Regions from separate parts of the Kitasatospora sp. CMC57 genome, predicted to be linked through region 1. Evidence: riboswitches for the same ligand, from Rfam matches in the RefSeq annotation. Region 1 holds a riboswitch; each other region holds the start of a gene.

Region 1 (7,346 bases):
ACCCGGAGTCGCTGGGCGTCGTGATCGGCGGCTCCGGCAACGGCGAGGCGATCGCCGCCAACAAGGTCAAGGGCGTCCGCGCCGCGCTGGCCTGGACCGAGCAGACCGCCGCGCTCGGCCGCGAGCACAACAATGCCAACGTGATCAGCGTCGGCGGCCGGATGCACACCGAGGCCGAGGCCACCCGCTTCGTCGAGATCTTCCTCAACACCCCGTACAGCGGCGAGGAGCGGCACACCCGCCGGATCGAGATGCTCTCCGAGTACGAGACCACCGGCGAGCTCCCCCCGGTCCCGGCCCACCACCCGCAGGGCTGACCTTCCGTTGAGGCGCGGGGCCGCACGGCCCCGCGCCCCTGTCGGTCAGAAGCCGTGCGGCAGCCACGGGGCCAGATCCGAGGCGAAGGCCCGGTCGGCCCCGGCCAGCGCACCGCCGGTCAGCTCCCGCACCAACCCGGCCCGCCCGAGCGCCGCGAGCCGGACGCCGCCGAGGTAGGCGGCCCCCAACTCCCTTACGTCCAGGGCCAGATCGGCCGGATCGTCGGTACGGACGCAGCTCGCCCCCTTGCCGGGACCGGCGCTCCGCAGCCGCCAGCGTCCGGCGTTCCACGGGCAGAAGCCGTCGGTCACCTCCAACACCACGTCCAGCGCCGTCGTGTACTCGCGCAGCTCCAGCGCCTCGCCGATTCTGACCAGCCGGACGTGCAGGGCGTCGGCGAGCCGGGGCTCCAGGCGCCGCGGATCGTCCACCAGGTGCAGCACCGGGTCGTCCACCGGGCGGTTGGCGACCGTCACCCGCTCGACCAGGTCCAGGTTCAGCAGGTAGTCCCAGAGCGCCGCGTACACCTCCGGCGTGCGCGCCTCGATGTCGCGGACCCGGACGGTGCCGTCCGGGATGTCCTCGGTGCCCCAGGCGATCGAGACCGCGTACCGGGCGTAGCCCAGCAGTTCGCCGCTCTCCCGGTCCTCGGCCAGCACGCACTGCCGGGGCGAGGCACCGTCCCGGCCGGCCGGCGGGTCGAGCAGTGGCAGCTTCTCCCAGCCGGGGCGGCGCTCCAGCATGCCGGGCCGCTCGGGCACCAGCCCGGCGTACAGCTCCTCGCAGGCCGGCCCGGCGGCGGCCGGGTCGGCCAGCCGCAGCCGGACGCCGCGGTCCACCCGGGCCCGCACCCCGACCCGGCCGGTCGGCACCGTCAGCGCCATCCGCCAGCTGCCCAGGCCGTAGCCGAACCGGCCGTAGATGCCGGACTCCGAGGCGGTCAGCACCGCGAGCGCCTCGCCGCCGTCCCGCAGCCCGGCCAGCTGACGGCGCATCAGCCCGGTGAGGATGCCGCGTCGCCGATGCGTCGGCAGCACGCCGACCATGGTGACCGCCGCCACTGGGACCATCACCCCACCCGGGACGGTCATCCGCAGCGAGAACGCACCGGCGCAGGCCACCGGCGCGTTGCCGTCCCACACACCCACTGAGCGCTCCGGTTCGGTCAGCTCCCGCCAGAGCGCGCGCTCCTCAGGGTGCTCCTCCTGGCCGCCGAAGGCGACCTCCAGCGTCCGGTACCAGTCGTCCCACTCCTCGGCCGCCAGGGGGCGCACGGTCAGGCCGTCAGCTGTCAGGTGGTCGCCCGTCAGGGCATCAGCGGTCATGTGCCAACAGCTATCACCGAGTTGTGTCGTGCGCGACCTATATTCGGCGGCTTGACCCCACGGATCCCGCCAGGGTTTCAGCGGCGGGTGGGCGCCTCCGGCGGGTCGAAACGGCTCGATCCGCGCCGGAACTGTGCGCCCGGCGGCGCCCCAACCGTCGACGGGGGCCCACGCCGGTGGATAAGGTCAGAGCCCATGGCTGGCAGCACGCCGGGTTTGACGACCCGGCCGACTGAATCGGGCCCGGCCGCAGAGGCGGCCGACAGCCCGTGGACGGCCCGGTTGCGCAGCAGGCTCCTCCGGGCCCGCCGAGTGCTGCGCCGGACCGGGGTGGACTACTTCCGGGGCGACGCCTCGGACTGGCTGGCCTTCGCCGTGCTGATCGTCGCCGTACCGCTGCTGGTGGCGCTCAACGTCCTGATCCCGGCTTGGGCCCCGCCCACCGCCCTGGTGCTGCCGATTCTGGCCGGGGCGCTGCTGCTGCGGCCCGGCACGCTGGTGCTGCTCTACGCGGCCGCAGCCCTCGGGCTCTCCGTCGAGTCGCTGATCCACACCGGCGAGCGGGTGGCCAGCGACCGCCCCGACACGTACGTCTTCGGCGTCACCCCGGGCGCCGCCCTGGTGGTCGGCGCGGTCGGCGTGGCCGGACTGCTGCTGGCCCAGTTCCGCAGCCGGGTCGGTGTGCCGTGGCGGGGCGGCGGCTCGATGCTGTTCGACCTGCGCGAGCGGCTCCGGGTGCAGAGCAGGGTGCCCGCGCTGCCCGCGGGCTGGTCCGCCGACATGGCGCTCCGCCCGGCCGGCGGCCAGTCCTTCTCCGGCGACTTCGTGGTGGCCACCAGGACCGGACCCGGCCGGCGGGTCCTGGAGGTGGTCCTCGCCGACGTCTCGGGCAAGGGCATGGACGCGGGCTCCCGGGCGCTGCTGCTCTCCGGCGCGTTCGGCGGCCTGCTCGGCTCGCTGCCGGCCCAGCAGTTCCTGCCCGCCGCCAACGGCTACCTGCTCCGGCAGGACTGGGACGAGGGTTTCGCGACCGCCGTGCACCTGGTGCTTGACCTGGAGACCGGCGAGTACGAGCTGTTCTCGGCCGGGCACCTGCCTGGGATGCAGCGGCACGCGGGCACCGGCCGCTGGGAGGTCAAGGAGTCCACCGAGGGTGCGCTGCTCGGCGTCTACGACGGGGCCGTGTTCGAGGCGGTCCGCGGCCGGCTGGACCAGGGCGACGTGCTGATGCTCTGCACCGACGGCATGGTGGAGATCCCCGGCCGGGACCTGACCGAGGGGATGGACCGTCTGATGGGCGAGGCGGACCGGCTGATCGGTGGTGCTCCGTTCTCCCAACACGGCGGCCGGGGCTCGGCGGTGAAGCTGATCGAGTCGGTGGCCAAGGACGTGAACGACGACCGGGCGGTCCTGCTGCTCTGGCGCGGGTGACCGACCGGTGGCCGGAATGTGTCAAGTCGGTGTACCACTCTTCGGCCATTCCTGACGACGGCCCGCCAAAGTGGATCTAGGTCCGCGCCCACCAGGGCGGGAGCCGCCAACTTCCAGTTAGGGGTACCCGTTCGACGGCCCGTCAGGTTGGCTGGGCTATCGTCTCGGTCGGCGGAAATTCGTCTCACATCGCAGGATCTTCGAGGCTGCCTTCCGGCAAGTCCTTTACGCAGTCGGCACGAACGACCACACTGAGTTCGGGTGGGACGGTCGATTCTCGGGGGTCTCGGGGGATTGGGCCCGCCACGAAGCTCGCTACGAAAGAATGAGGAAGTGAGTCCTGGTGGCCTTCTCCGTCTCAGCGCTGGTCCTGTTCGGGATCATCGTGGTCATCTTCATCCGCAACAAGCAGTTGAAGACCAGTCATGCGGTCATGGCCGCGCTCTTCGGCTTCATGCTGAGCCAGTCCACGGCGGCCAAGCCGATCCAGGACTTCCTGACCCAGCTCGCGCAGACCATCTCCTCGGTCGCCAGCTGACCGGACGGGACTGACCCGGGCCGGGCCGGACTCAGCGACGGCTCCGCCGCCAGCGGTTCAACCAGCGGCGGTACGGCGGGAGTTCGGCCTGCCCCGGGGCCTCGGGTCGCGGGTGCCTGTGCAGCGGGTGCGCGGGCTGTGGGTGCTCGGGCTGTGGGTGCTCGGCGACCAGCAGCAGGAACAGCCGGGCCCAGCAGAGCCGTTCGCCCCGTGGCCAGTCCAGGGCGCGCAGGGCGGCCGAAGCCGGCTCGCAGACCGTCCCGTTGACCCGGACCTCGGCGACGTCGTCGCCCGCCTTGCCGCCGAGGAACAGCTTCACCCCGTTCACCTGGCGCTCGGTCAGCTTCGGCAGCACGGCGGCGGCCAGCACTGGGCCGAGGTCGCGCTCGGTGACCCAGTCGAACAGCGGGTCGGTGTCGGCACCGAACACCGCGGCCGGCCCCTGCACCACGTGCCAGCCGGGGAACTCGGGGGCGTCGTAGTGGTCACCGCTGCCGGTGATCAGGCCGACCACGGCGGACGCGGTGGTGTCCGCCCACATCCGGACGGCGCTGTCGAGCCGCTCCACCTCGGTGCCGCCCACGCCGGCCGCGCAGTCCCAGATCACCGGCGCGTCGCCCTGGCCGAGCCGCAGCACGTAGCCGAGATCGACGTGGCCGCCGCCGGTGCCGTGCTCGTCGTGGTCCCGGAAGGCCACCGCCGTGGTCCCGGGTCCGCGCACCAGCGGGCCGTCGACGGTGAACTCCTGGCCGAGGCGGCCCATCTCGCGGATCACCGCGCGCTGGATGACGGCCAGCCGTTCCTCGGGGCGCACAGGCGGGGCTCCTTGCTCAGCGGCGCTTCGAACACCGGCGTTCGAGCTCAACCGTGGCGAGCGTATCGGCCGGACGTGAGCGGTGTCACTCTCCGTGCTGGCGGAGCGGGTCCGGACGGCCACGGAGGGCGAGATCGGGCACCCTCCGTCAACCGGTCGCAGACGAAGCGTCGCTGATCAAGGCCCCCGGGGACCCGAGTCCCGGCTCCGACGTGACCTTCGTCCCTGATCATCCCGGGTTGTCCGCCGATGGGGGCTTGCCAACTCCACGGACCATCGGCTTTGCTTCGTGGCCTGTCCGGTGAACGACCGGACGGCTCAACCGGGCGGAACGCCGAGTCCTGCCGCCGCCCGGCGCCTCGTACCAGGCACGCATGGCAGGAGCGGGGGACCCAAGGTAAGTCGCCGAACCGGTGTGACCGGGACGGCTTGGGGTGAAGCCGCATTCCTGCGGCCGGGCATCTCCCGCCCGAACCCGACAGCTCACCTCGTAGGCGTCGGAGAGGACCACCCCCATGTCCGCACAGGGCAAGCACCGTCGCGTCCAGCTGTCCCACCTCACCCGGATCGCCGTCGCGACCGGCGTACTCGGCGCCACCTTCGCACTCCCGGTCGCCGCCGCCAGCGCCCACCAGGGCCACGCCGCCGCCTCCGTGCCGCAGGCCGCCCCCGCCGCCGTGACCACCATCGCCACCGAGACCGCCCCGGCCGCCCCCGCCGTGGCCCCGGCTGCCGCTGCCGCCCCGGCCGCGAGCAACTACCGGGTCGTCAGCGGTGACACCCTCTCCAAGATCGCCTCCGCCAAGCAGGTGGACGGCGGCTGGCAGAAGCTCTACCAGGACAACCGTTCCGTGGTCGGCGGCAACCCGAACCTGATCTACCCGGGTCAGCAGCTCTCGCTGGCCGGTAAGGCCGTGGCCGCCGCGCCGCAGCCCGCCGCCGAGGCCCCGAAGCCCGCCGCCGAGGCCCCGAAGCCCGCCGCCGAGGCCCCGAAGGCCGAGACCAAGTCCTCCTCCTCCACCACGAGCACCACGGACTCCACCAAGGCGTCCCGCTCCAAGTCCACCACCGTCGCCCCCAAGGCCAGCACCGCCCCGAAGGCCGCCGTGGCCCCCAAGGCCCAGCCGGCCACCGTCGCGACCGGCGGCTACGTCGCCCCGGTCAGCGGCGGCACCTCCACCCCGTACGGCGCCGCCGGCTCCAACTGGTCCAGTGGTCACCACACCGGTGTCGACTTCCGCGCCTCGACCGGCACCAGCGTCAAGGCCATCACGGCCGGCACCGTGGTCTCGGCCGGCAACGGCGGGGCCTACGGCAACGAGGTCATCGTCAAGCACGCCGACGGCAAGTACTCCGAGTACGCCCACCTCTCCTCGATCTCCGTCCGGGTCGGCCAGTCCGTCTCGGCCGGCCAGCAGCTCGGCCTCTCCGGCGCCACCGGCAACGTGACCGGCCCGCACCTGCACTTCGAGGTCCGCACCGGCCCGAACTACGGCTCCGACATCGACCCGGTCGCCTACCTCCGCGCGCACGGCGTCAACGTCTGATCCAGCCTCAGACGACTTCGGCCCCCTGGTCATTGACCAGGGGGCCGAAGCGTTGGAGCGGGTGACGAGAATCGAACTCGCGTGACCAGTTTGGAAGACTGGGGCTCTACCATTGAGCTACACCCGCGCGTGGTGCCGGAGCACACGGCGCCCCCGGGACCGTTGCCGGTCGCGAGGACAGGGTCAGCGTACCTGGTCGGGTCGGTTGCTCGCACACTGCTTGGGCGGTTCGGCCCCTTCGGCGGGTCATCGGGATGACCAAAGGGGTAACGGGGGTGGCGTGTACGCTTCTCTCGGCACCACGGGGTGTGGCGCAGCTTGGTAGCGCGTCCGCTTTGGGAGCGGAAGGCCGTCGGTTCGAATCCGGCCACCCCGACAGTGCGGCAGGGTCTCGTCAACAGGCGGGGCCCTGTTGGCGTTTCGCCTCGCACGGCGGGTGGAGGTGGTGGTCCGGGAGCCGCCATCGGGGGACTTCCGGGGCCCGAACCGCAGCGCCCTGGCGTCCGCCTTTCGTGGTACCGGTAGGATGGGCCGCTGGTGGTCGTCCCTGTGGCATGTGCACAGGTCAGACCACCCGAGGGCGAGGAGTCACGCTCACCGTCCACCCCAATACGGGAGATGCAGCTCCAACCGCCCATCACCCGTCTCGCCCGAACCCGATCGGCCCACGGCCGGTCGTCGGACGGCGGAGACAACCTGACCGCAAGCCCACTAGGAGACCCAACCGTGAAGAGCGCCGTCGAGACTCTGAACCCGACCCGGGTTCGACTCACCGTCGAGGTGCCCTTCGAGGAGCTCAAGCCCAGCCTCGACGCGGCGTACAAGAAGATCAACCAGCAGGTCTCGGTCCCGGGCTTCCGTAAGGGCAAGATCCCGAACCGCGTCATCGACCAGCGCTTCGGCCGTGCCGCCGTGCTGGAAGAGGCGGTCAACGACGCCCTGCCGCGCTTCTACACGCAGGCCGTCGACGAGGGCAAGATCGAGGTCCTCGGACAGCCCGACATCACCGACATCCAGGGTGTCGAGAACCTCGCCGACGGCGGTGACCTCAGCTTCGTCGCCGAGGTCGACGTGCGTCCCGAGATCACCCTGCCGGACTTCTCGGGCATCGAGGTCGTCGTCGACCCGATCGTGGTCGAGGACGCCGACGTCGAGAAGTCGCTGGAGCAGCTGCGCGAGCGCTTCTCCTCGGTCAAGGACGTCGAGCGCGCCGCCGCCGAGGGCGACGTCGTGGTCCTCGACCTCGAGGCCAAGGTCGACGGTGAGGTGCCGGAGGACGGCACCGCCACCGGCGTGAGCTACGAGATCGGCTCCGGCCGCCTGCTGGACGGCATCGACGAGGCCGTGGTCGGCCTGTCCGCCGGCGAGTCGGC
Region 2 (7,346 bases), 1.5 Mb from region 1:
CTGCCGCTGGTGATCGGGGCGATCCGCAGCGACCTGTCCGCGTTCGAGCTGCTGCAGGCGCTGCTGGCCGCCCGGGAGGCGGTCCTGCAACTCCCGCTGACCGCCGAGGAGAAGCGCAGCCTCCGCTTCGCGGTCGAGGACAAGCTGCGCAACTACCGGACGGCGCCCAAGGACTCCCGCCGCCGGGTGGTCGGTGAGGAGATCCTCAAGAAGCTCCCCGCCCCGGTACCCGCTCCGAGCCCGGCCCCGATCACGCCCTAACCCCGGGCCGGGCCCGCCGAAGGACCAGCACCCGGCGCGTCCGGCCGTCGCCCGGGCGGGCGAAGCGGGTGATCTCGCTGGAGACCTGACGCTCCCCCAGGGCGGAGCGCAGCTGCGGCAGGTGCGGGCAGGGGCGGGCGGCACCGTCGTGCAGCGGGTAGACCCTGACCTCGCCGCCTGGCGCGGTCACCCGCACCAGTTCGAGCAGCCCGGCGAGCTGGCGCTCGGGCGGGAACAGCTCCGGGTAGGCGAACAGCAGGTACGCGCTCAGGGTGAGTGCGAAGGAGCCGGCCGCGAACGGCAGCCTGGGCAGTGCGGCGGCCACGTACCGCTCGGGCCGGGCGGCGGTGTCGGCGGCGAACAGCCGGCGGGCCCGGTCCCAGCTGCGCAGGTAGCGCTCGGGTCGCAGCCGCCCGGCGGGCAGGTGCCGGTCGGGGTCCACGGCGAGCCGGGCGGCCACGCTGTCCCGTCCGGCCAGGGCCAGGGCGGTGAGTTCCGGCAGCGGGGCGGCGTACGCGGGGTCGGTGGCGATCACGGTGACGCCGAGTTCACGCGCCTCGGCGGTCAGTCCGGCCGCGCCGCCGGGGCAGTCCAGGACCGGTCCCGGCACGGCGGCCAGCGCGGCCCTGGTCAGGCCGAACAGACCGCAGTACTCGTCCAGCGGACGGGAGGTGATCAGCGTGCTGGGGGTGTGCACCGGGCCTCCGGGGATGCGACGGGCCCGGTACCGGGGAGCGGTACCGGGCCCGTTCATCGCAGCACGGGAGCGGCGGGGCCGCATCCGCGCTCAGCGGCCGCCGCACAGCCCCCGGATCGCGGTCCGGGAGACGGCGGTCAGGCCCCGGACCAGCACCGGGGTGAGGAAAACCAGCACCAGGCCGAGCAGCGAGACGCCCGCGATGTCCCGGCCCGAGGTGAGGTAGTACTCGTGGTGCGCCCCGGCGTCGGTGGTGAAGTCGTACACCCGGTAGCCCGGCCAGTCGGTGTAGCGGGCGAACACCCAGTGGTAGGCCGGGTAGAGCGCGACCACCCAGCCGGCCACCAGGAAGACCACCGTGAGGGTGAAGCTCAGGATGCTCCAGGGCAGCATCAGCACCTGGTACAGCGCCGCCTTCCAGCCGGCCCGGTCGGCCAGTCGGGCGGTGACGGCCCCCCAGAAGCCGGGCCGGGACTGCGCGACCGGGCCGGGTGCGGCGACCTCGGTGCCGAGCAGGGTGCGGGCCCGGTGCCGCTCCAGCGCGGCGAAGCCACGCGAGCCGGAGGTGAGCAGGGCGAGCACCGGCATCCCCAGCGCGGTGACCAGCAGGCCGAGCCCGAGCGAGAAGGAGGCCACCACGGAGGCGAAGCCCAGCACGGCGATCGGCAGCGAGCCGAGCACGAAGCCGACCTGCCGGTAGGTGGCGGCGGCGAACGGTGCCCGCCAGAACTCCGGGTGCGCCCGGCCGCCGCTGGTGCTGCGCTCGGCGTACGGGAAGGTCTGACTGGTCATCACCGGCTCCTCGGTCTGGTTGTCCTGCTCCGTGCCCACCCCTCCAAGGTGCCCGACCGGCGCCGTCCGCGACATGAGGTCCCCCGGCGGACCTGGGGTAGGGAGAACCCCACCCCCGCCCTGGACGGACGGCCTGGGCTCCCGGCACCGGATACCGTACGAGGGTGAACGACGACGACCTCCGGCTCAGCCCCCGTACCCGTGCCGACGACCTGCTCAGGTGGGCGGCCGACGAGGGTCTCGAGCCCGTCCCGGTGGAGGCGGTCCGGACGGTGCTGGCCCTGCTGGAGCTGGGCGACGGCCGGATGCACGACGGCTACCCGGAGCTGAGCTCGCCGGTGGTCGAGCAGCTGCTGTACGAGCGGATCTACATGTACGTGCAACCGGATTCCGACCCCGGCGCGTACGGGCGGGCCGTGGGGCTGCTGATCGACCATCAGCGGGCCGCCAGGCGGCTGAACGCCAAGCGGCAGGAGCGGCTGCACGCCGAGGTGGAGTGGCAGGGCGAGCTGCTCTGCGGGCTGCTCCGGCAGCCGCACCTGGTCACCTGGCCGCGGCTGTACGCGCTGCTGCTCCGGGCGGACGGGGTGGACACCACCGATCCGGCGGCAATCCGGGCCTGGTTGGACGGCTTCCGGGAGCTGACGGCGGAGCAGCGGGCCGAGGCGTTCGGCGCCCTGACCGAACTGGACGAGATCGAGGCCGACGGCGGCTGGGGCCGGCAGCGGCTGATCTCGATCGGGATGGCCACCGACGGCGCCCGGCTGCTGCTGGAGAACCGGCTGATGCAGCGCAGCTACCGCAACCTGGCCGGGCTGAACGCACTCGGCCTGCCGATGCCGGACGAGCTCTCCGGCGACTTCGAGGGCTTCGAGGCCGCGGTGGCCGAGGAGGCGCTCCGGCTGCTGGGCGAGTGGACCGTGCCCGGTCTGCCCGCGCTGCTGGTGCACGAGTACCCGGACCTGGCCCCGGAGCCGGGCACCGAGGAGATCGAGGCGTACCTCGCCGAGCAGGCGGAACAGCCCGAGCAGACCGGCTGACCGGAACGGCCCGGTCCCGTCAGGGGTTGATGCCGCGCTCGCGCAGCCAGTCCAGCGGGTCGACCGGGGCCGCGCCGTCCGGCCGGACCTCCAGGTGCAGGTGCGGCTCGGTGACGTTGCCGGTGGCCCCGACCCTGCCGAGCACGGTGCCGGGGGCGACCTCGCCCGAGGCGGTGACGATGGCGGAGAGGTGGCAGTACCAGATCTCGGTGCCGTCGCTCAGGGTCTCGATCACCCGGTAGCCGTACGCCCCGGACCAGCCGGCCGAGGTGACGGTGCCCGCGCCGACGGCGGTGACCGGGGTGCCGGTGGCGGCCGCGAAGTCCAGGCCGGTGTGCAGGTGCGACCAGTACGAGCCGGACTGCCCGTAGTGCGCGGTCAGCTCGTAGTTGCTGGTGGGCGCGGCGAACGCGGTGCGCTGCTCGGCGCGCTTCGCCTCGGCCTCCTGGGCGGACCGCTTGGCCTCCGCCTCCTGGGCCGCGGCCAGCCGGGCGGACTCGTCGGCGGCGGTGCGCTGCCCGTCGGCCTGGAGCTGGATCCGGGCGGCGAGGGCGAGGCCGGGGTCGGCGGCGAGCCCGTGCTGCTCGGCCCCGGAGGAGTCGGCGGCAGCGACGGCGGGCGGCGGCGGGGCGGCGGCGGCCGGCTCCGCCGCGGCGGAGCCGGCGGCGAAGGCGGTGGCGCCGAGCGCAGCGGTCATCGCGGTGACACCGATCAGCGGGCCGCCGGAGCGGGGCTGACGGGGTATCCGGTGCCTGGCGGCCTCCGGGTGGTCCAGCAGCAGCTGGTTGCCGGAGTCGGTACGAGGGTGTGCCTGGGAGTGCGTCGACGCCACGGAGGCGCGCTCCTTTCCTTCCTTCTCGCCTACCGGGTTAGCTGACGGGTTCGGAGCAGGAAGGTCTCCTACGACCGGGTTGTGGACCCGGCCGATTCACCCCAAGGAACGGTGGTTCCCCGGCTCCCGGACCCACCGGTGAAAGCGGGTCCTGAGGATTAGGCGACGGCGCACGGTGCCGTTCTGGTACGGCGTTGCCGACCGCGCTGCGTTATCAAACGTTAATCCTAGGAGCCCATGATTCCAAGCGGCTTGAGAGATGCAGTCCACCTCTTCTGACGACCCGTGACCGGAATGCGGCTTTTGATCTACTACTCGGTGACGGTGCGCGACGACGGGTTGAGTATCCGTACTCAGGTGCCGGACAAGGGAGTTCGGGACCCTCGGAACATGAGCGCTTCGATGCAGCCCCGGACCACCAGTGCCTACTACCTCCAGGCCGTCCTGTCCTTCGCCCTGGCCAGTGCGGCCCTGGCGATCGGGATCGCCTACCTGCCCGTCGACCCCTGGATGCGCGGCTTCCTGGCAGTCGGCCTGCTCTACGAGATCACCGCGGCGTTCACGCTCGCCAAGGTGGTCCGCGACCGCCAGGAGGTCGGCGCGATCACCAGCCGGGTCGACCAGGCACGGCTGGACAAGCTGCTCGCCGAGCACGACCCGTTCCGGGTGGAGGGGATCTGAGCGGGGGTCAGCCCCTGGCCCGCTTGGCCGCGTAGGTCTCGCCGCCCGCCATCCAGTTCTCCAGCGGGATCTCCTCGATCACCACGTTCACCACCTCCGGGCTCACGCCGGTGATCCGGACGTAGGTCTCGGTGAGCTCGCGGGCGATCTCGGCCCGCTGCTCCGCGGTCCGGCCGGCCAGCTGCTTGACATTGATGAACGGCATGACGACCCCTCAGGTCCGGTGCGACTCGATCGCTCCGCACGGTATCCCATCGCTTCTCGGCACCCCTTGACAGCTAAGGCTATTAGCCTTAGCTTTATGGGCATGACGCAGACGCTGACCACCCAGTTCCTGACCGTTCCCGGCGGCCGACTGGCCTACGACGACACCGCCACCGAGACCGGCCTGCCGGTCGTCCTGCTCCCCGGCATGCTCGACTCGCGCAGCGTGTACCGCCACCTGCGCCCGCTGCTCACCGCCGCCGGCCACCGGGTCGTCACCCTGGACCTGCGTGGGCTCGGCGAGTCCTCGATGACCTGGAGCGACTACTCCCCCGCCTCGATCGCCGAGGACACCCTGGCCCTGCTCGACCACCTGGGCATCGAGCGGGCCGCCCTGGTCGGCAACTCCTACACCGGCGCCACCGTGGTGCGGGCCGCCGCCCTGGCCCCCGAGCGGGTGGCCGGGATCGCCCTGATCGACGCCTTCATCGAGAACCTGCCGCCGAGCGCCGTCCAGCGCGCCGTGCTCAAGGCACTCGCCTTCACCGTGACGCACGTCCCCGCCGCCTGGGGCAGCTACCTCGACAAGGCCTACCCGACCGCCAGGCCCGCCGACTTCGCGGAGTACCGCTCCGCCGCCGTGACCGCCCTGCGCACCCCCGGCCGGAAGCCCGTCACCCGGGCGTACGCCACCGGCGACTCCGCGCCGACCGGCTGGAGCGCCGAGGTGCGCCGCCCCGCGCTCGTCCTGATGGGCAGCCAGGACCCGGACTTCCCCGACCCGGCCGTGGTGGCCGACCGTCAGGCGGCCGCACTGAAGGCCCGTAAGGTGATGATCGACGGTGCCGGGCACTACCCGATGGCGGAGTTCCCGCAGGCCACCGCCGACGCCCTGCTCCCCTTCCTGGACGAGGTCGCCTGATGCCGAGGGCCGGACTCACCCCCGCCGCCGTGGTGGACCACGCGCTCGAACTGATCGATGCCCACGGCCCCGAGAGCCTCACCCTGGCCGCCGTGGCCGCCCGGGCGGGCGTCGCCACCCCCTCGCTGTACAAGCACGTCCCCGGCGGCCTGCCCGAGCTGCGTCGGCTGATCGCCGTCCGGGTCACCGAGGAACTGGCCGAGCGCCTGGCCGCCTCGGTGGTCGGGCTCGGATCGCCGCAGGGCCCTAGCCGGGACGAGGCGATGACCGCCCTGCTGAACGCCTACCTGGACTACGCCGAGCAGCACCCGCGCCGGTACGCGGCCCTGCCGCAGGCCCCCGACCAGGACCCCGAGCGGACCCGGGCCGCCGACCAGCTGGTCGGGGTGATCATCGCGGTGCTGAACGGCTACGGCCTGACCGGCGACGAGTCGGTGCACGCCGCCAGGACGGTCCGTTCGACGGCGCACGGTTTCGCCTCGCTGTCGGCGGGCGGGGCCTTCCAGCTCGCGGCGAACCTGACGGTGACCCGGGAGCGGCTGATCCGGGTCGTGGTGGAGGGCTTGCGGGCCTGGCCCGGGACGGGATAAACCACGGTTCGTCGGAACGGTATCCGTTCGGGTGGTTTTCGAGACCATTCCGTCGCCGTTCCGGTCCGACACTGACAGGGTGCAGGCAGCTCGCCTGTCACCGGTACGAAGGATGTGGGCAGATGACGCAGACCGCACGGACGGCCCGTCCCGCCCAGGTCTCCGACCGGCGCATCCCGGAGCAGCGCAGCCCGTCCGCCGCCCCGGCCACGGTCGCCGCACCGACGCCGGGCCCCGCCCGCCGGCTGCTGGCGATCCTCCTCGGCGCGCGTCGGCTGCGTCCGGTCCCCGCCGGGCCGCAGCAGTCGTACGGCGAGTGCGACGGCCAGTGAGGCCGTTCGGCCGCTGACAGAAGGCGACGGTGGCCCGCGACGTCGCCGACGACCGCACCCTGGTCGTGCTCCGACGCCTCGGCGCGGGCGGCTGAGCTGTCGGCCAGGACCTTCCGTAGATGCTGGAGCAGGGGCCTGCAAATAAGATGTTCAGCATGACCCAGGGCCGTTGAGCGAGCGGAAGGGCCGGGCTTCCGATGGACCTTTCCTCACCGTGGCTGCCGCCCGAGGACGAGAGCCGGGTACAGGGTTCCAGGACGTCGATGCGATGCGTACGGCTGCTGCTGCGCAGTGGCAGTGCCACCGAGATGCTCGGGACCATCCTGGCGGAGGGCCCGGCCTGGATCACCGGTGAGGGCTCGGCGCTGTACCTGGTCGACGCCGAGGGGATGCTGAGGCTGGCGGCCTCGCACGGCCTGCCGGAGTGGGCGCACGAGCTCTACAGCCTGGTCGACCCCGCCTCCGACCTGCCTGCGGCGCTCGCGCTGCGGCGCCGCGGGACCGTGCTGCTCAGCCCGGAGCAGACCAGCGCCGACTATCCGCAGACGCTGGCGGGCCGGGGCACCGGCCTGGTCACGCTGGCGCTCATGCCGCTGATCGTGGACGGTGTCGCGATCGGTGTGCTGGCCCTGGCGCTGGCCCACCGGGGCACCGTGCCGCGCCGTGACCTGGACGTGCTGGAGACGCTCGCAGAGGCCGTCGCGCACCGGATGTCCCATCTGATCGACCACGTCCAGGCCGCCGACCAGCAGCTGCCGCCCGGGGTCAGGGCCGGTGGGTCGCAGTCCCGGCAGCCGGTACTCGCGCTGGCGGCGCTGGCGGCCGGAGCGGGGGCGTTCGACCGGGACCTGGTGACCGGCGAGACCACCTGGGACGCCCGGACCTACCGGCTGTTCGGGCTGACGCCGCCACCGGAGGCGGAGACGGCGCCCGCGCCCGACCTGGCCAAGCTGGTGCACCCCGAGGACCTGCCCGACCTCCAGGCGGGCATGGCC
Region 3 (7,346 bases), 1.9 Mb from region 1:
GCCAACGTCCGGTTCGGGCCGGTGGAGCTGCGCGAGTCGCAGCAGCTGCGGCTGAACCGGCTCTACCCGCGCAGCCAGGTCAAGGCCACCGCCCAGCAGCTGCTGGTGCCCCGGCCGTCCACCGGACGGATCGGGGGCAAGCCGCTGGTCGGGCGTGAACTGCTGGACTGGTGCCGGGAGTTCCTGACCACGATGTTCGACGATCTGGCGGGTGCGAAGAGGTAACCGGCGCACTGCCGGACGACGGAGGGGCGGGCCGGTCGGCCCGCCCCTCCGTCGTCCGTGATCAGACCTCGGTGCCCGAGCGGCGGCGCGAGGCCACCAGCAGGGCCGCGCCGAGGCCGACGGCGGCCGCGCCGCCGCCGATCTGCCACGGGAGGTCGGTGCCGCCACCGGTCGCGGCCAGCTCGGTCGCGGTGGTCGAAGCCGTGGTGGTGGACGTGGTGGTGGTCGACGTGATGCTGGTCAGACCGGCCTGGGTGACGGTGCCGTTCGCCTTGTCCCTGGCCGTCTGCTCGGCAGCGGCCTTGTCCTTCGCGGCCTGCTCGGCAACGGCCTTGTCCTTGGCCGCCTGCTCCTCGACCGCCTTCTCCGCAGCGGCCTTGGCGTCCGCCTTGTCCTTGGCCTCGGCCTCGGCCCAGCCGGTGTTCAGGAACGCGGCGACATCCGCGTAGGTGCCGTCGAGCGCCGCGAGAGCGGCCGCCCTGACGGCCGGGCCGCCGGTCTCGGCGAGCTGGCTGGTGTGCACCCGGTCGGCGCTCTTGGCCTTGGCCCAGCCGGTGTTCAGGAACGCGGCGACATCCGCGTAGGTGCCGTCGAGCGCCGCGAGAGCGGCCGCCCTGACGGCCGGGCCGCCGGTCTCGGCGAGCTGGCTGGTGTGCACCCGGTCGGCGCTCTTGGCCTTCTCCCAACCGGAGTTGAGGAAGACGGCGATGTCGTCGTAGGTGCCGTTGAAGGCCGCGTTGGCGGCATCCCTGACGGCGGGGCCGCCGACGCTCATCAGCTGGGCGGCGTGCACCCGGTCGTCGTCCTGGGCGATCTTCAGGCCGACGGTGAGGAACGCCCGGACATCCTCGATCGTGCCGCTCATCGCGGTGTTGGCGGCCTCCCGCACCGCAGGGCCGCCCTTGGACAGGATCTGCATGAGGCGGACGCGGTCGTCGTCCTCCCGTGCCTTGAACTGCCCGACCTTCAGGAACTGGACCCGATCCTCCGGGGTGCCGTTCATGGCCGTCTGGGCGGCCTCCATCAGGCCCCGGCCGGTGTTCTTGTCGGCGATGATCCGCAGGATCGCGACCCGGTTGTCTTCGTCAGCCTGGTCGGGCGCGGAGATCCCGGCCGGTCCGGCGGTGTCGGTCGAGGTGTCGGTGGCGGAGGCGCTGGCCGGGAACAGGATCGCCGGGGCGAGAGCCACCGCCGTCAGGACGGCCGAAACACGGGACAACTTCTTCACTGGACGAACCCCCACCTGCACAAAACGATCAGAGGATCGAATGATAGTTCGCCAACGGTTCGGGCCGACAACGGGTTACCGATGTCCGGAAAGCCAGGGAAAGAAGCCTTTTGGCCCGCGTCGACACCCTTGGCCAAACGCCCCCGAGCTTGGAGACTGAGCACCGTCAGGAGAACCACGCGCACCCCACAACTCCCGGGAGCCCCACGTGATCCGCACCCGCACCGCGCTCCGCCACGGCCGCACCACCGTCGGCGTCCTGCTCGCCGGGGCCGCCCTGGCCGCCTGTGGCAGTGGGGCACCCCATCAGGGGTCGGCGGCCGTGGTCGGCGGTGAGCAGATCTCCATCGCGGCCGTGGAGTCCCGGGTGACCGGCCTTCGGGACGCCGTCGCCGCCGAGTCGGGCGGCGAGCGGACCACCGAGCGGGCCGGGCTGGTCCGGCGCACGGTCGCCGAGCTGGTGCTCAACCAGGTGGTGGCCAAGGCCCTGGCGGACCGCCAACTGACGGTCACCGACGGGGAGATCGACGAGGCCAGGGAGAGCGAGGCCAAGCTGCTCGGCGGCACCGCCGAGCTCCAGCGCGAGCTGCTGTTCAAGCAGAGCGTCCCGGCCGCTGACGTCGCCGCCTTCTACCGCCAGCAGTTGGGCATCCAGAAGCTCGCCGCCGCCCAGGGCAAGGACGCCCGCACCGCCGAGGGCGACGCCGTGGTCCGGGCCGCGCTCACCGACGCCGGGGCCAAGCTGCGGATCGAGGTCAACCCGCGCTACGGCCGCTGGGACGTCAAGCAGATCGGCCTCACCAACACGGTCTCCGACTGGCTCCGGCAGCCCACGGCCACCGCCTGACCCCGGCCGGGCCGGGTAAGTTCGGTGGTGTGGACACTCCGAAGCTGATCCTGCTCACCACCACCCACCGGGTCGCCCCCGGCCTGCTCTCCTGGCCCGCCTGGCAGGCCCTGCACGGGGCGGCCCGGGTCCTCGCCGGGGACCCGGACCACCCCCAGCTGGCCGCCGTGCGGCAGGCCGGGGTCGAGGTGGAACTCGTCGAGCGCGGCACCGCCCCCGCGCTGGCCCGGCTGCTCACCGGCACCGAGGGCACCGTGCTCTGGCTCGGCAGCACCGACGGCGACCCCGGGCTGACCGACGCGCTGGCCCGGATCGCCGTCGAGGAGGCAGGCCAGGTCCCCGAGATCGAGGTGCTGCCCGGCTCGTACGACCTGCCCGGCGCCCGGCTGCTTGACCTGGCTTCGGTGATGGACCGGCTCCGCTCGCCCGGTGGCTGCCCCTGGGACGCCGAGCAGACCCACGAGTCGCTGGTGAAGTACCTGGTCGAGGAGACCTTCGAGCTGGTCGAGGCGATCGAGGACGGCGACCGCGAGACCTTCCGCGAGGAGCTCGGCGACGTGCTGCTCCAGGTCTTCTTCCACTCCCGGATCGCCGAGGAGGACGCCGAGGACCCGTTCTCCATCGACGACGTCGCCGGCGACATCGTGGAGAAGCTGATGTACCGCCACCCGCACGTCTTCGGCGACGTCGAGGCCACCGAGTCCGCGCAGGTCGAGGCCAACTGGGAGGAGCTCAAGGCCGCCGAGAAGCAGCGCGACTCGGTGCTGGACGGCGTCCCGGCCGGTCTCCCCGCCCTGGCCTACGCGGCCAAGCTGGTCTCCCGCGTCCGCCGGGCCGGCTTCACCGCCGTCCCCGACGCCCCGTACGCCCTCCCGGCCGAGCTCACGCCGGAGTCGGTGGGCCGGCTGCTGCTCGCCGTCGCCCAGCGCGCCCATGACGCCGACGTGGACATCGACGCGGCCCTCCGGGCGGCGGCTCGCGCCTACCGCGCCGACGTTCGGGCAGCCGAATCGCAGAGCTCGGCCAGGTGAGGACCAAAGGCTCGGGGCTCTGCTCAGGTACGGCTCCGGGTCCCTGACCGTGGATCGGGTGCCGTGGCGCGGCCTTACGCGGGCTGCTCGGCGCCGTTGCGCTGGCGGGGGACGACGACCTCGCTGATGGCCTCGCCGATCTGGGCGAGGAGTTCGGCCAGCGGGTCGAGGTGGTTGGGGAGGTCGGCGAGGGGGACGATGCGTTCGCCGTCGGGGCCGGCCACGCAGAAGAGGTCGATCGGGCCGAGGTGCTTCGCGGCGGTGGCCACCAGCGCCGCGACGTCGCTGGGCTGCCGGGCGTCGCCGCTGACGCCGACCACGGGGCAGCCGGGCCGGTCGAGTTCGGCGGCGAGGTCCTCGGCCACTCCGGGGTGTTGGTCGGCGATGAGCATGCCGGCGGCGCCGGCCGCCGAGAACCGGCGGGCCAGACCGATCCCTGAACCGCCTTCGAGCACCGCGATGACCACCACTGCCCCGGCTACCCGCATGGCCTGCTCCTCCCTGAGAGCTACGCCCGGTGGAGCACGCCGCACCGGCGTCCACCGAGACCGTATCGGAGGATCGTAAGCACGCCAGGATCCTCCGCAAGAGCAATTACCCGTCAGGTGACCCAGCTCACTCCTGTCCTGGCAGGTTACGGTGCACGACATGCCGGACACGTACCGAACCGCTCAGCCCGAACTCTTCACCTGGGAGTTCGCCGCCGACCCCTACCCCGCGTACGCGTGGCTGCGCGAGCACTCGCCGGTGCACCGCACCACGCTACCGAGCGGGGTGGAGGCGTGGCTGGTCACCCGGTACGCGGACGCTCGGCAGGCATTGGCGGACGGGCGGCTGTCGAAGAACCCGGCGCACCACAGCGGGCAGGCGCACACGAGCGGCCGGGTGGGCATCCCGGGCGAGCGGCAGGCGGATCTGATGACGCACCTGCTCAACATCGACCCGCCGGACCACACCCGGCTGCGGCGGCTGGTGTCGAAGGCGTTCACGCCCCGCCGGGTAGCCGAGTTCGAGCCCCGGGTGCAGCAGTTGACGGACCGGTTGATCGACGACTTCGCGGCCCGCGGCTCGGCGGACCTGATCCACGAGTTCGCCTTCCCGCTCCCCATCTACGCCATCTGCGACCTGCTCGGCGTACCGCCGGAGGACCAGGACGACCTGCGGGACTGGGCGGGCGCCATGATCCGCCACCACGGCGGCCAGCGCGGCGGGGTGGGCCGGGCGGTGAAGCGGATCAGGACGTACCTGCTGGAGCTGATCCACCGCAAGCGGGCGGACCTGGGGGACGACCTGATCTCCGGGCTGATCCGGGCGAGTGACCACGGTGAGCACCTGACCGAGAACGAGGCCGCGGCGATGGCCTTCATTCTGCTGTTCGCCGGCTTCGAGACCACCATCAACCTGATCGGGAACGGCACGTTCGCGCTGCTCCGCAACCCGGCGCAGCGCGCCCTGCTGCAGGAGTCGGTGCAGCGCGGCGAGACGGCGCTGCTGGCCACGGCGGTGGAGGAACTACTGCGCTACGACGGTCCGGTGGAGCTGGCCACCTGGCGGTTCGCCACCCAGCCGCTGACCATCGGCGGCGTGGACATCCCGGTCGGGGACCCGGTGCTGGTGGTGCTGGCGGCGGCCGACCGGGACCCGGCCAGGTTCGCCGAGGAGAACACCCTCGACCTGGCCCGCAAGGACAACCCGCACCTGGGGTTCGGCCACGGCATCCACTACTGCATCGGCGCCCCGCTGGCCCGGCTGGAGGGCCAATTCGCCCTGGCCACCCTGCTGACCCGGCTGCCCGACCTCCAACTCGCCGCCGACCCGGCAGACCTGCGGTGGCGGGGCGGTCTGATCATGCGTGGACTGCGGGAGTTGCCGGTGTCCTTCACGCCGGAGGGAGCGGTTTCCCGCTGACGGCGTGTCGGTCACATCTGATCGGGTGTGATCTGAGTGCGCATCAATCCGGACATCACAGTACGGTTTGTGGACGATCCACCGCGCAGCGTGATTTCGATGTGATGTGCTCGACATAAGCTTGTGATCTGTCTGGTCATCTGCTTACCCTCCCTGGTGTTCGCAGCTGCGAACCCCGTGCGCGGAACGCCGAATCCTGCCCGCCGCGCTGCCGGGGACACCGACCAGACCCTTGGGCAGGGGCGGGGGACCCAGGTAAGTCGCCGTCCCCCACGGCTTGGGGTGAAGCCGCCAGCAGTGGCGGCCGGGCCACCTCCCGGTCCGAACCCGACAGCTCACCTCGCAGGCGTGCGGAGAGGAAATTCTTCATGCTCTTCACCGGATCGGGCCGTCACCGTCGTCGTACCCAGGCCGAGAAGGCCATCGCCGTCGCGGGTGTCGCGGGCGTCGGCCTCGCACTCCCGCTGCTGACCGCCACCGGCGCGCACGCCGCCCCGGTCGACACCTGGGAGAAGGTCGCCCAGTGCGAGAGCGGCGGCAACTGGAGCATCAACACCGGCAACGGCTTCTACGGCGGACTCCAGTTCACCCCGAGCACCTGGAAGGCGTTCGGCGGCCAGTCCTACGCCGCGCAGGCCCACCAGGCCAGCAAGGGCCAGCAGATCGCCGTCGCCGAGCGGGTGCTCGCCTCGCAGGGCCCCGGCGCCTGGCCGGTCTGCTCCGTCAAGGCCGGTCTGACCAAGGGCGGTTCGGCCGCAGCCGTGGACACCTCGGCCGACCGGGCCTCCCGCTCGGAGACCCGCACCCCGGCGCCCAAGGCCGCCCCGGCGCCCAAGGCCGCCCCGGCCCCCAAGGCCGCGCCGAAGCAGCAGGCCGCGCCGAAGCCCGCCACCCCGAAGGTGGACGCGCCGGCGGTCAGCACGCCGAAGCACGCCGCCCCGGCGAAGCCCGTCACCGGCGGATACACCGTCAAGTCCGGTGACACGCTCTCGGGCATCGCCGCCGCGCACGGACAGGACTGGCAGCAGGTGTACCAGGCCAACCGCTCCGTCATCGGCGGTGACCCGGACCTGATCCTGCCGGGCCAGGTGCTCGGGCTCGGCTGACGCGACATCCCGCCAGAGGGGGTCGTACCGCTTACCGGTGGTACGGCCCCTTTCGTGGTCATTCAGGTGAACTACCGGCGAGTAGCCGAACCACACGGTGAGACGGGGCCGAGGTCGGCGTGGTGCCGGGGCCAGGTGCGGTTAGGCTCTGGTCGTATCGACAACAGATCCCGCTTCCGTCAAGGAGATGCCTCGTGCCGTCCATTGATGTCGTCGTAGCCCGTGAGATTCTCGACTCCCGTGGCAACCCCACGGTCGAGGTCGAGGTCGGTCTGGACGACGGCAGCACCGGCCGTGCCGCCGTCCCGTCGGGTGCCTCCACCGGTGCCTTCGAGGCTCTCGAGCTGCGTGACGGCGACAAGAACCGCTACTTCGGCAAGGGCGTCGAGAAGGCCGTGCTGGCCGTCATCGAGCAGATCGGCCCGGAGCTGGTCGGCTACGACGCCACCGAGCAGCGCCTGATCGACCAGGCCATGCTCGACCTGGACGCCACCCCGGACAAGTCCTCGCTCGGCGCCAACGCGATCCTCGGCGTCTCGCTCGCCGTGGCGCACGCCGCCTCCGAGGCCAGCGACCTGCCGCTGTTCCGCTACCTCGGTGGCCCGAACGCGCACGTGCTGCCCGTCCCGATGATGAACATCCTCAACGGTGGGTCGCACGCCGACTCCAACGTCGACATCCAGGAGTTCATGATCGCGCCGATCGGCGCGGAGTCCTTCTCCGAGGCCGTCCGCTGGGGCGTCGAGGTCTACCACACGCTCAAGGGCGTGCTGAAGGAGCGCGGTCTCTCCACCGGTCTGGGCGACGAGGGCGGCTTCGCGCCGAACCTCGACTCCAACCGCGAGGCGCTGGACCTCATCGTCGAGGCCATCAAGAAGGCCGGCTACGTGCCCGGCAAGGACGTCGCGCTGGCGCTGGACGTCGCCGCCTCCGAGTTCTTCAAGGACGGCGCCTACCAGTTCGAGGGCAAGGGCCTCACCTCGGCCGAGCTCATCGACTAC
Region 4 (7,346 bases), 3.7 Mb from region 1:
CAGAGGCGTCCCGCCGGCCGGGGTGGGCTCGGCCGGGCCTGTGGTGGCGCAGGACGCGGCCGAGGCGGCGGAGAGGTTGCCCGCCGCGTCGCGGGCCCTGGCGGTCCAGCAGTAGGCGGTGGTGGGCTCGAGACCGCTCTGCGAGTAGACCGTGGAGCCGGTGTCGGTGACCGAACTGCCCTTGGTGCCACCGGTCCTGGTGATCTGGTAGCCCGTCACCCCGACGTTGTCGGTCGCGGGGTTCCAGGTCAGCACGGTGGCGGTGCCGGTGGCGGTGGCGGCCACACCGGTGGGGGCGGTCGGCGCGGTGGTGTCGGGCACCGCGGCGGCGCAGGGGTCGACGGCCGTGGCCGTCACGGTCCTGTCCTTGACGGTGCTGTTGCCGCTGCCGAGTTGGTAGTTGACGCCGTTGTTGTTGTCCCAGACGCCGTTGCCGTTGTTGAAGGTCGCCTGCCAGGCGGTGGCGGTGCCCAGGCTGACGCTCTTCTTCACCCAGCCGGCGCAGGCGGCCTCCATGCCGACGCCGGGGCTGGTGGTCCAGGCGCCGCCGGTGGGCGCCCAGTGCAGGTTGACGGTGGACCAGCCGACCGTGGCGGTGGCGTACCAGACGGTGGCGGCGTTACCCGGCTGGGGAGTTGGCGGCGGTGTGCCGCTCCCGCACGGGTCGCTGTGGGCCACCACGCCGTTCTTGACGGTCACCGCGCCGGTGCCCAACTGGTAGTTGGCGCCGCCGTTGTTGTCCCACGTGCCCGAGCCGTTGTTGAAGGTCGCCTGCCAGGTGGCGGCGGTGCCCAGGTCGACGGTCAGCTTGACCCAGTCGGTGCAGGCGGCGGTGAGCCTCGTGCCGGGCACGGTGGTCCAGCCGCCGCCGGTGGCGGCCCAATGCAGGTAGTACGCCGACCAGTTCGTGCCCGCGGTCCAGTAGTAGACGGTGGCGGAGGTCGGGGCGGCGGAAACGGTGGTGGTGGCGGTGGCCCTCGCGGTGAGCGCGGGCAGCAGGGTGGCGACCAGTCCGGCGACGACCGCCAGGACGGCGAGCAGCGGACTTCGACGGCGGGGACTTCGACGAAGGGGACGGCGGCGTGCGGCTTCACGGTCCACGGATGGACTCCTCGGGGCCTGATGGGGTGGGGGAGAACCCGTCGACAGCACAGGGCCTGGGAAGGGCACTGCGGCGCACGCCACCGACCGGGAGTTGACGTTCCATCTTGCGCAAGATGCCGCAAGATGTTTCAGGGAGCGTACCCGGCTGTAAATCACCCGTAAAGAGTCGCGGTGGGAAACGACGGTGCCCGCCCCCGGAGTTCGGGGACGGGCGCCGGAGGTGACGGGTGGTCAGCAGCCGAAGTCGACCTGACGGAAGGTCGCGTAGTGGTCCGAGGTGTAGTACTCCTCGTGGAACACCTTGCCGGTGATGATCCGTCGGGCACCTCGGGTCCACGATCCGGGCGTCTTGACGGTGTACTCGTGGTAGTAGCCGCTGTCCTGGTCGGGCAGTACGCCCTCCCGGTTCTGGAAGACGACGCCGTCCTGGCGGTACGGGAACGGGCCGCCCTGGTCGATCAGCCGGACGGTGTCCCGGCCCTGGCTGGGCAGGGCGGTCAGACAGATGCTGCCACTGACGTCGGCGGAGGCGTCGGTGGCGAACACGGCGGTGGGGGCCAGGGTGACCAGGCCCACCACGGCGACGGAGACGGCACGGGTCTTCAACGCGCGTAGAGTCATTCGCATGACTGACATTGTGTGGTCATGTCAGGTCCCTGGGGAAGTGCTGCGCCAATACTTCACTTGCGCGTAACTACCTTGGAATCCAAGCGACTTGTCACGGACGGCCATCCGGCGGGAGCCCCGACGCCCCGGGCGGGGGCCGACCCGGCGAGCCGTGCCACCCGGGAGCCCGTGTGAGGCAGCTCTCGTTGTCGATGGCCGGACGACCTGCCTAGCCTGCATGGAGTTGTCCGCACCTACGCGGACGCCATCGCCGGGACGCCGAGTCCTGTCCACCCGGCGCCGGTTGCCCGAGCACCGAACATGGACAGGAGCGGGGGAACCAGGTCAGTCTGCGGTGCCCCCTGCTCCGGCATGGGCCCGCTCGGGGTGAAGCCGCTCCCACAGCGGCCGGGCGATCCTCTTGCCCGAACCCGACAGCTCACCTCGTAGGCGTCGCAGAGGACCCTGCCCATGCGCACAGCCCTTACCCCCGCACGCCTCGGCGTGGCCGCACTGGCCGCCGTACCGCTGATCGCCACCGGCCTGTCCGGTCAGGCCCAGGCCGCCACCACGGTGACCCAGGACCGGCTGACCCCCACCACGATGGCCGCGAACACCTGGACCAAGGCCGGGCTGACCGTCCACTCCGGCGCCTGCTTCACCGCCAAGACGCTCGGCGTCGGCGTCCGGGACGCGGCCGGTCACAACCTGGACTTCCCAGGCAACGCCTCGAACGTGCAGATCTGCCCCGGCGGCGTGACCTTCACCAGCGGGGCCCGTACGCTGCCCGCCGGCACGTACACCCAGTTCGGCTTCTGGCAGGACTACTCCGGTGGCTGGCACAACCTGCCGTCGCAGCAGCTCACCGTCGGCGGCACGGTCGCTCCCGCGCCGGCCCCGACGCCCACCCCGGCCCCCGCGCCGACCCCGGCTCCGGCGCCGACGCCCACCCCCGCGCCGGCCCCGACGCAGCCGACCACCACCTCGCCGATCCCCGGCAAGGCGCTGACCTGGTCCGAGGAGTTCGACAGCTCGATCGCCTGGGGCTCCAAGTGGGTCGGTGACAAGAGCAGCTCGTACCGCTACGGCAACCACAACCCGGACGACAACAAGCTCGACTGGATCAGCACCAGCGGCGTCTCGGTCTCCGGCGGAGTGGCGACCTTCACGGCCAAGCCGTCCAGCCACACCCTGGAGAACGGCAAGCAGGCCTGGGACACCGGGCTGCTCACCACCGAGTACTCCAGTCAGGGCTTCCAGGTGAAGACCGGCGACTACGCCGAGACCCGGGTCAAGCTGCCGGCCGGCTCCGGCGCCTGGCCCGCGCTCTGGACCTGGAAGAACGGCAACGGCGAGATCGACAGCTTCGAGTACCACCCCGACAACGCGGGACTGCTGGAGCTGACCAACCACGTCAAGTCCGGCTCGAAGTACTACACCGACGCCAATGCGGTCGGCCACGACAAGTGGGTCACCATCGGCACCTACTACGGCGCCAACTCGGTCGACTGGTACGTCAACGGCGCCAAGGTCTTCTCCGACGGCACCGGTGTCGGCGCCGACTGGTCCGCCTACCTGATCCTCAACCTCTCGGTGGGCGCCGGGCAGTACCACCCGGGACCCTCCGGCACCGCGCCGATCAGCTTCTCCTCGGACTACGTCCGGGTGTACCGCTGACTCAGCTGACGGTCAGCGTGAACGGCGTGCTGTCGTTCGCGGCGTTGTGATCGTCCACGCTCACCACCCTGACGTGCCCCTCGGCCTTCGTGCCGTGGGGCACGTCGGCGTTCACCCGGACCGGCACCAGCGCGGTCGCGGTCCGCAGCGAGGGCAGCCCGGCGCCGAAGGTGCAGCTCACCACCCGGCCGACCAGGGACCTGCAGTTCGCCGGGAAGTACGGCCCCACGGCGGTGAACCCGGCCGGCAGGTCGATCAGCACGGTGAACGAGGAGCCGGTCTGCTGCGGGCCGAGGTTGGCCACGAAGCCGTGCACGGTGGTGGTGCCGCCCGGCGTGGCCGGGCCGGGGTCGATCCTGACCACCTCCAGGTCGGAGTTCGAGGGCACCGCGCTCGCCGTTGTGGCACCGAGCACCAGCGCCGCCGTGGCGGCCAGGCCGGTCATCACCCATCTGCGCACTGTCATCACCTGTCTGCCGATCGTAGTGATCCCGGTACGCACTGTATCGGCGTAGCGTGGATTCCCACGGAGGTGAGGACAGTGTCCGGAGAGGTCTTGAGTGAAGTCAGCGCGGTCGTCGGACCGGACCGCGAGGCCGAGTTGGTGACGTCGTACCGGGAGCTGGTGGCCGGTCCGCTGCCGGAGGGGCTGATCAGGACGGAGCTGCTCCGCGGCCCGGGCGGACGCTGGCGGGTGCAGAGCCTGTGGCGGGACAAGGCCGCGCTGGAGGCGGTGCGGTCCAACCCCAAACTGGCCGCCGCGCCCCGACTATTCGCCCAGGTGGGCGCCGAGCCGGAGCTGGCGGTCTTTCATCTGACGGCGTCCCAGGTCGGCTCGCTCATGCTGGACTGACCCGCCGTCAGTGCAACGGGCCGTCCGAGCCGCAGGGTGTCAGGGGGCCAGCACCTGCCCGAGCCGGCTCGCGATCTGCCGCATCACCGGCACCAGCGCGGTGTTGCCCGCCTGGGCCTCCAGCGCCCGGATCCGGGCCTCGGGCCCCGAGACCGAGAGCGCGGTCGGGGTCGGCGCACCCGGCACGGCAACGGCAATGCAGCGGACGCCGATCTCCTGCTCCTGGTCGTCCACCACGTAGCCGCGCTCCCTGGCCCGGGCCAGCTGGGTGAACAGCTCGGCCTGGTCGGTGACGGTGTACGGGGTGTGCGACTGGAGCGGTTGGGTGCCGAGCACGCCGCGCGCCTCGGCCTCGTCCAGCTGGGCCAGCAGGGCCTTGCCGACCCCGGTGCAGTGCGGCTGCACCCGGCGGCCGACCTCGGTGAACATCCGCATCGAGCGGCGCGACTGCACCTGTCCGACGTACACCACCTCGCCGCCCTCCAGCACGGCCAGGTTGGCGGTCTCGCCGGTGGCCTCCATCAGCTCCGCCAGGTACGGACGGGCCCAGCTGCCGAGCAGCCGGCCGGCGGTCTCGCCGAGCCGGATCAGCCGGGGGCCGAGGGTGTAGCGGCGGGCGGTGTCCTGGCGGACATACCCCTGCGCCACAAGGGTACGGATCAGCCGGTGGATGGTCGGCATCGGCAGCCCGGAGGTGGCGGAGAGCTCGCTCAGGGTGGCCACCCCGCCGGAGTCGGCCAGGGCTTCGAGGAGCTGGAACGCGCGCTCGACGGACTGCACGCCGCCGGTGGCACGGTCGGCCCCTGTGGGTGCTGCGGCGGAGGTGCTGGCCACCGGCGTTCCCTTCGCTGTCGGAGGAGGAGTAGAGTCCCAGCGATCTACCTCAACAAAGCGTTGAAATTCTGTATCGCGGAAACTAGTCTCCACCTTACAGAACCGAACCCGCCAGTAGGTGGGTCGGTATCGAGGAGGTTCCCACCGGAACCTCCCTGTTGGCTCAACTGTCCAAGGAGTGTTCTGCCATGGCTGCAGATCAGGACCCCGCCGGCGCATCCCCCGCCGCTCCGGTCGTCACTGTCGCCGGACCGCGCGTCCCCCGCAGCGAGGAGGTGCTCACTCCCCAGGCGGTCGCCTTCGTGGTCGGTCTGCACCGTGCGTTCGAAGGCCGCCGGCAGGAGCTCCTGGCCCGACGGAAGACCCGCCGGGACGAGATCGCGGCGGCCGGAACCCTCGACTTCCTCCCCGAGACCGCCGGGATCCGCGCCGGGGACTGGAAGGTCGCCGAGGCGCCGCGCGCGCTGCGGGACCGCCGGGTCGAGATCACCGGTCCGACCGACCGCAAGATGGTGATCAACGCCCTCAACTCCGGCGCCAAGGTCTGGCTCGCCGACTTCGAGGACGCCACCGCCCCCACCTGGGAGAACGTGGTCAGCGGCCAGGTCAACCTGATCGACGCCTTCGAGGGCCGGATCGACTTCACCACCGACGCGGGCAAGTCGTACGCGCTCAAGCCCGCCGCCGAGCTGGCCACCGTCGTGGTTCGGCCGCGCGGCTGGCACCTGGACGAGACCCACCTGATGGTCGACGGCGCCCCGGTCTCCGGCGGCCTGTTCGACTTCGGCCTGTACTTCTTCCACAACGCCGCCCGGCTGATCGCACGCGGTCCCGAGGACCCGAACTCGGGCCCGTACTTCTACCTGCCGAAGACCGAGAGCCACCTGGAAGCCCGGCTCTGGAACGACGTCTTCACCCACGCGCAGGCCGCGCTCGGCATCGAGCACGGCACGATCCGGGCCACCGTGCTGATCGAGACGATCACCGCCGCGTTCGAGATGGACGAGATCCTCTACGAACTCCGCGACCACGCGGCGGGCCTCAACGCGGGCCGCTGGGACTACCTCTTCTCGATCGTGAAGAACTTCCGGGACGCGGGCGAGCACTACATCCTCCCCGACCGCAACACGGTCGGGATGACCTCGCCGTTCATGGCCGCCTACGCCCGGCTGCTGGTGCAGACCTGCCACCGGCGCGGCGCGCACGCGATCGGCGGCATGGCCGCCTTCATCCCGTCCCGCCGCGACCCCGAGGTCAACGCCGCCGCGCTGGAGAAGGTCAGGGCGGACAAGGAGCGCGAGGCGGGCAACGGCTTCGACGGCTCCTGGGTGGCTCACCCGGACCTGGTCCCGGTCGCCCGCGCCTGCTTCGACGCGGTGCTCGGCGACCGGCCGAACCAGAAGGACAACCCCGGCTCCACCGAGCCGGTGACGCCCGCTCAGCTGCTGGACATCGCGGGCGCGGGCGGCAGCTGCACCGAGGCCGGTCTGCACAACGCCGTCCAGGTCGGGATCCGCTACATCGAGGCGTGGCTGCGCGGCCTCGGCGCGGTCGGCATCTTCAACATGATGGAGGACGCCGCGACCGCCGAGATCTCCCGCTCGCAGATCTGGCAGTGGATCCACAACGATGTGGTTTTGGCCGACACCGGCGAGAAGGCCACGGCCGAGCTGGTCCGTCGGCTCGTGACCGAGGAACTCGCCGCACTGCGGGCCGAGTTGGGCGACGACGTGTACGCCGGTGGGCGCTGGAACGAGGCCGCCAGGCTGTTCGAGCAGGTCTCGCTGGCCGAGGAGTTCGTCGACTTCCTCACCCTGCCCGCGCTCGCGCTGCTCGACTGACCACCAATCTAGCCAGCCGCAACCGGCCTGCCGCCTGCCGGGCTGTAGTACTGGCCGCGACAATTTCTACGATCCGTACGGCCACCCCTGAGCGGGGTGGCCGTACGGCTTCCCGAGGAGCATCCGATGGCACTCATCTTCTTCAACGGCCAGGCCATGGTGGGCGGTCCGTACCACCCCTCGGTCGCCGACGCCCTGATCGGCCCGGTGACCACCGCCTCCGGCTACCGGTTCTTCTCGATCGGCGACGTCTGCCCCGGCCTGCACCCCGACCCGGCGGTGGACACCGCCATCGAGGGCGAGCTCTACGACGTCGACCTGGCCCACCTGCGCGACGTCATCCTCCCCGGCGAGCCGCGCGAGCTCGAACTCGGCGTGATCGAGCTCGCCGACGGCTCCGCCTGCCTCTCGATGCTGCTCAGCCGCGGCGA

What was found. Region 1 has a riboswitch for cyclic di-AMP ahead of ACKUU6_RS22145 (M23 family metallopeptidase). Riboswitches for the same ligand answer to the same signal wherever they lie in the genome.
Region 2: linked by a shared signal. The riboswitch ahead of ACKUU6_RS14965 (M23 family metallopeptidase) and the one ahead of ACKUU6_RS22145 (M23 family metallopeptidase) in region 1 are both predicted to bind cyclic di-AMP.
Region 3: linked by a shared signal. The riboswitch ahead of ACKUU6_RS13355 (transglycosylase family protein) and the one ahead of ACKUU6_RS22145 (M23 family metallopeptidase) in region 1 are both predicted to bind cyclic di-AMP.
Region 4: linked by a shared signal. The riboswitch ahead of ACKUU6_RS05870 (hypothetical protein) and the one ahead of ACKUU6_RS22145 (M23 family metallopeptidase) in region 1 are both predicted to bind cyclic di-AMP.

Annotation. Positions count from the first base shown of each region.
Region 1 covers NZ_AP035881.2:4,930,694-4,938,039, forward strand. Annotated here, with positions in the region: gene ACKUU6_RS22120 (ribose-5-phosphate isomerase) at 1-317, shown strand, start outside; gene ACKUU6_RS22125 (GNAT family N-acetyltransferase) at 363-1,643, opposite strand; gene ACKUU6_RS22130 (PP2C family protein-serine/threonine phosphatase) at 1,926-3,074, shown strand; gene ACKUU6_RS22135 (hypothetical protein) at 3,418-3,612, shown strand; gene ACKUU6_RS22140 (DUF6348 family protein) at 3,644-4,426, opposite strand; cyclic di-AMP (ydaO/yuaA leader) riboswitch at 4,772-4,936, shown strand; gene ACKUU6_RS22145 (M23 family metallopeptidase) at 4,942-5,973, shown strand; tRNA gene ACKUU6_RS22150 (tRNA-Gly) at 6,027-6,100, opposite strand; tRNA gene ACKUU6_RS22155 (tRNA-Pro) at 6,276-6,349, shown strand; gene tig (trigger factor) at 6,700-7,346, shown strand, end outside.
Region 2 covers NZ_AP035881.2:3,397,308-3,404,653, forward strand. Annotated here, with positions in the region: gene ACKUU6_RS14945 (hypothetical protein) at 1-261, shown strand, start outside; gene ACKUU6_RS14950 (class I SAM-dependent methyltransferase) at 251-958, opposite strand; gene ACKUU6_RS14955 (sensor domain-containing protein) at 1,049-1,750, opposite strand; gene ACKUU6_RS14960 (hypothetical protein) at 1,915-2,790, shown strand; gene ACKUU6_RS14965 (M23 family metallopeptidase) at 2,810-3,622, opposite strand; cyclic di-AMP (ydaO/yuaA leader) riboswitch at 3,634-3,797, opposite strand; gene ACKUU6_RS14970 (YiaA/YiaB family inner membrane protein) at 4,013-4,303, shown strand; gene ACKUU6_RS14975 (tautomerase family protein) at 4,311-4,508, opposite strand; gene ACKUU6_RS14980 (alpha/beta fold hydrolase) at 4,611-5,429, shown strand; gene ACKUU6_RS14985 (TetR/AcrR family transcriptional regulator) at 5,429-6,019, shown strand; gene ACKUU6_RS14990 (hypothetical protein) at 6,142-6,351, shown strand; gene ACKUU6_RS14995 (SpoIIE family protein phosphatase) at 6,549-7,346, shown strand, end outside.
Region 3 covers NZ_AP035881.2:3,047,106-3,054,451, reverse strand. Annotated here, with positions in the region: gene mfd (transcription-repair coupling factor) at 1-225, shown strand, start outside; gene ACKUU6_RS13380 (ALF repeat-containing protein) at 287-1,444, opposite strand; gene ACKUU6_RS13375 (SurA N-terminal domain-containing protein) at 1,662-2,300, shown strand; gene ACKUU6_RS13370 (MazG family protein) at 2,330-3,331, shown strand; gene ACKUU6_RS13365 (SDR family NAD(P)-dependent oxidoreductase) at 3,406-3,819, opposite strand; gene ACKUU6_RS13360 (cytochrome P450 family protein) at 3,980-5,239, shown strand; cyclic di-AMP (ydaO/yuaA leader) riboswitch at 5,452-5,602, shown strand; gene ACKUU6_RS13355 (transglycosylase family protein) at 5,608-6,345, shown strand; gene eno (phosphopyruvate hydratase) at 6,540-7,346, shown strand, end outside.
Region 4 covers NZ_AP035881.2:1,272,276-1,279,621, reverse strand. Annotated here, with positions in the region: gene ACKUU6_RS05880 (carbohydrate binding domain-containing protein) at 1-1,101, opposite strand, end outside; gene ACKUU6_RS05875 (ribonuclease domain-containing protein) at 1,336-1,731, opposite strand; cyclic di-AMP (ydaO/yuaA leader) riboswitch at 2,014-2,178, shown strand; gene ACKUU6_RS05870 (hypothetical protein) at 2,182-3,387, shown strand; gene ACKUU6_RS05865 (hypothetical protein) at 3,389-3,847, opposite strand; gene ACKUU6_RS05860 (antibiotic biosynthesis monooxygenase) at 3,944-4,240, shown strand; gene ACKUU6_RS05855 (IclR family transcriptional regulator) at 4,280-5,074, opposite strand; gene aceB (malate synthase A) at 5,263-6,915, shown strand; gene ACKUU6_RS05845 (gamma-glutamylcyclotransferase) at 7,042-7,346, shown strand, end outside.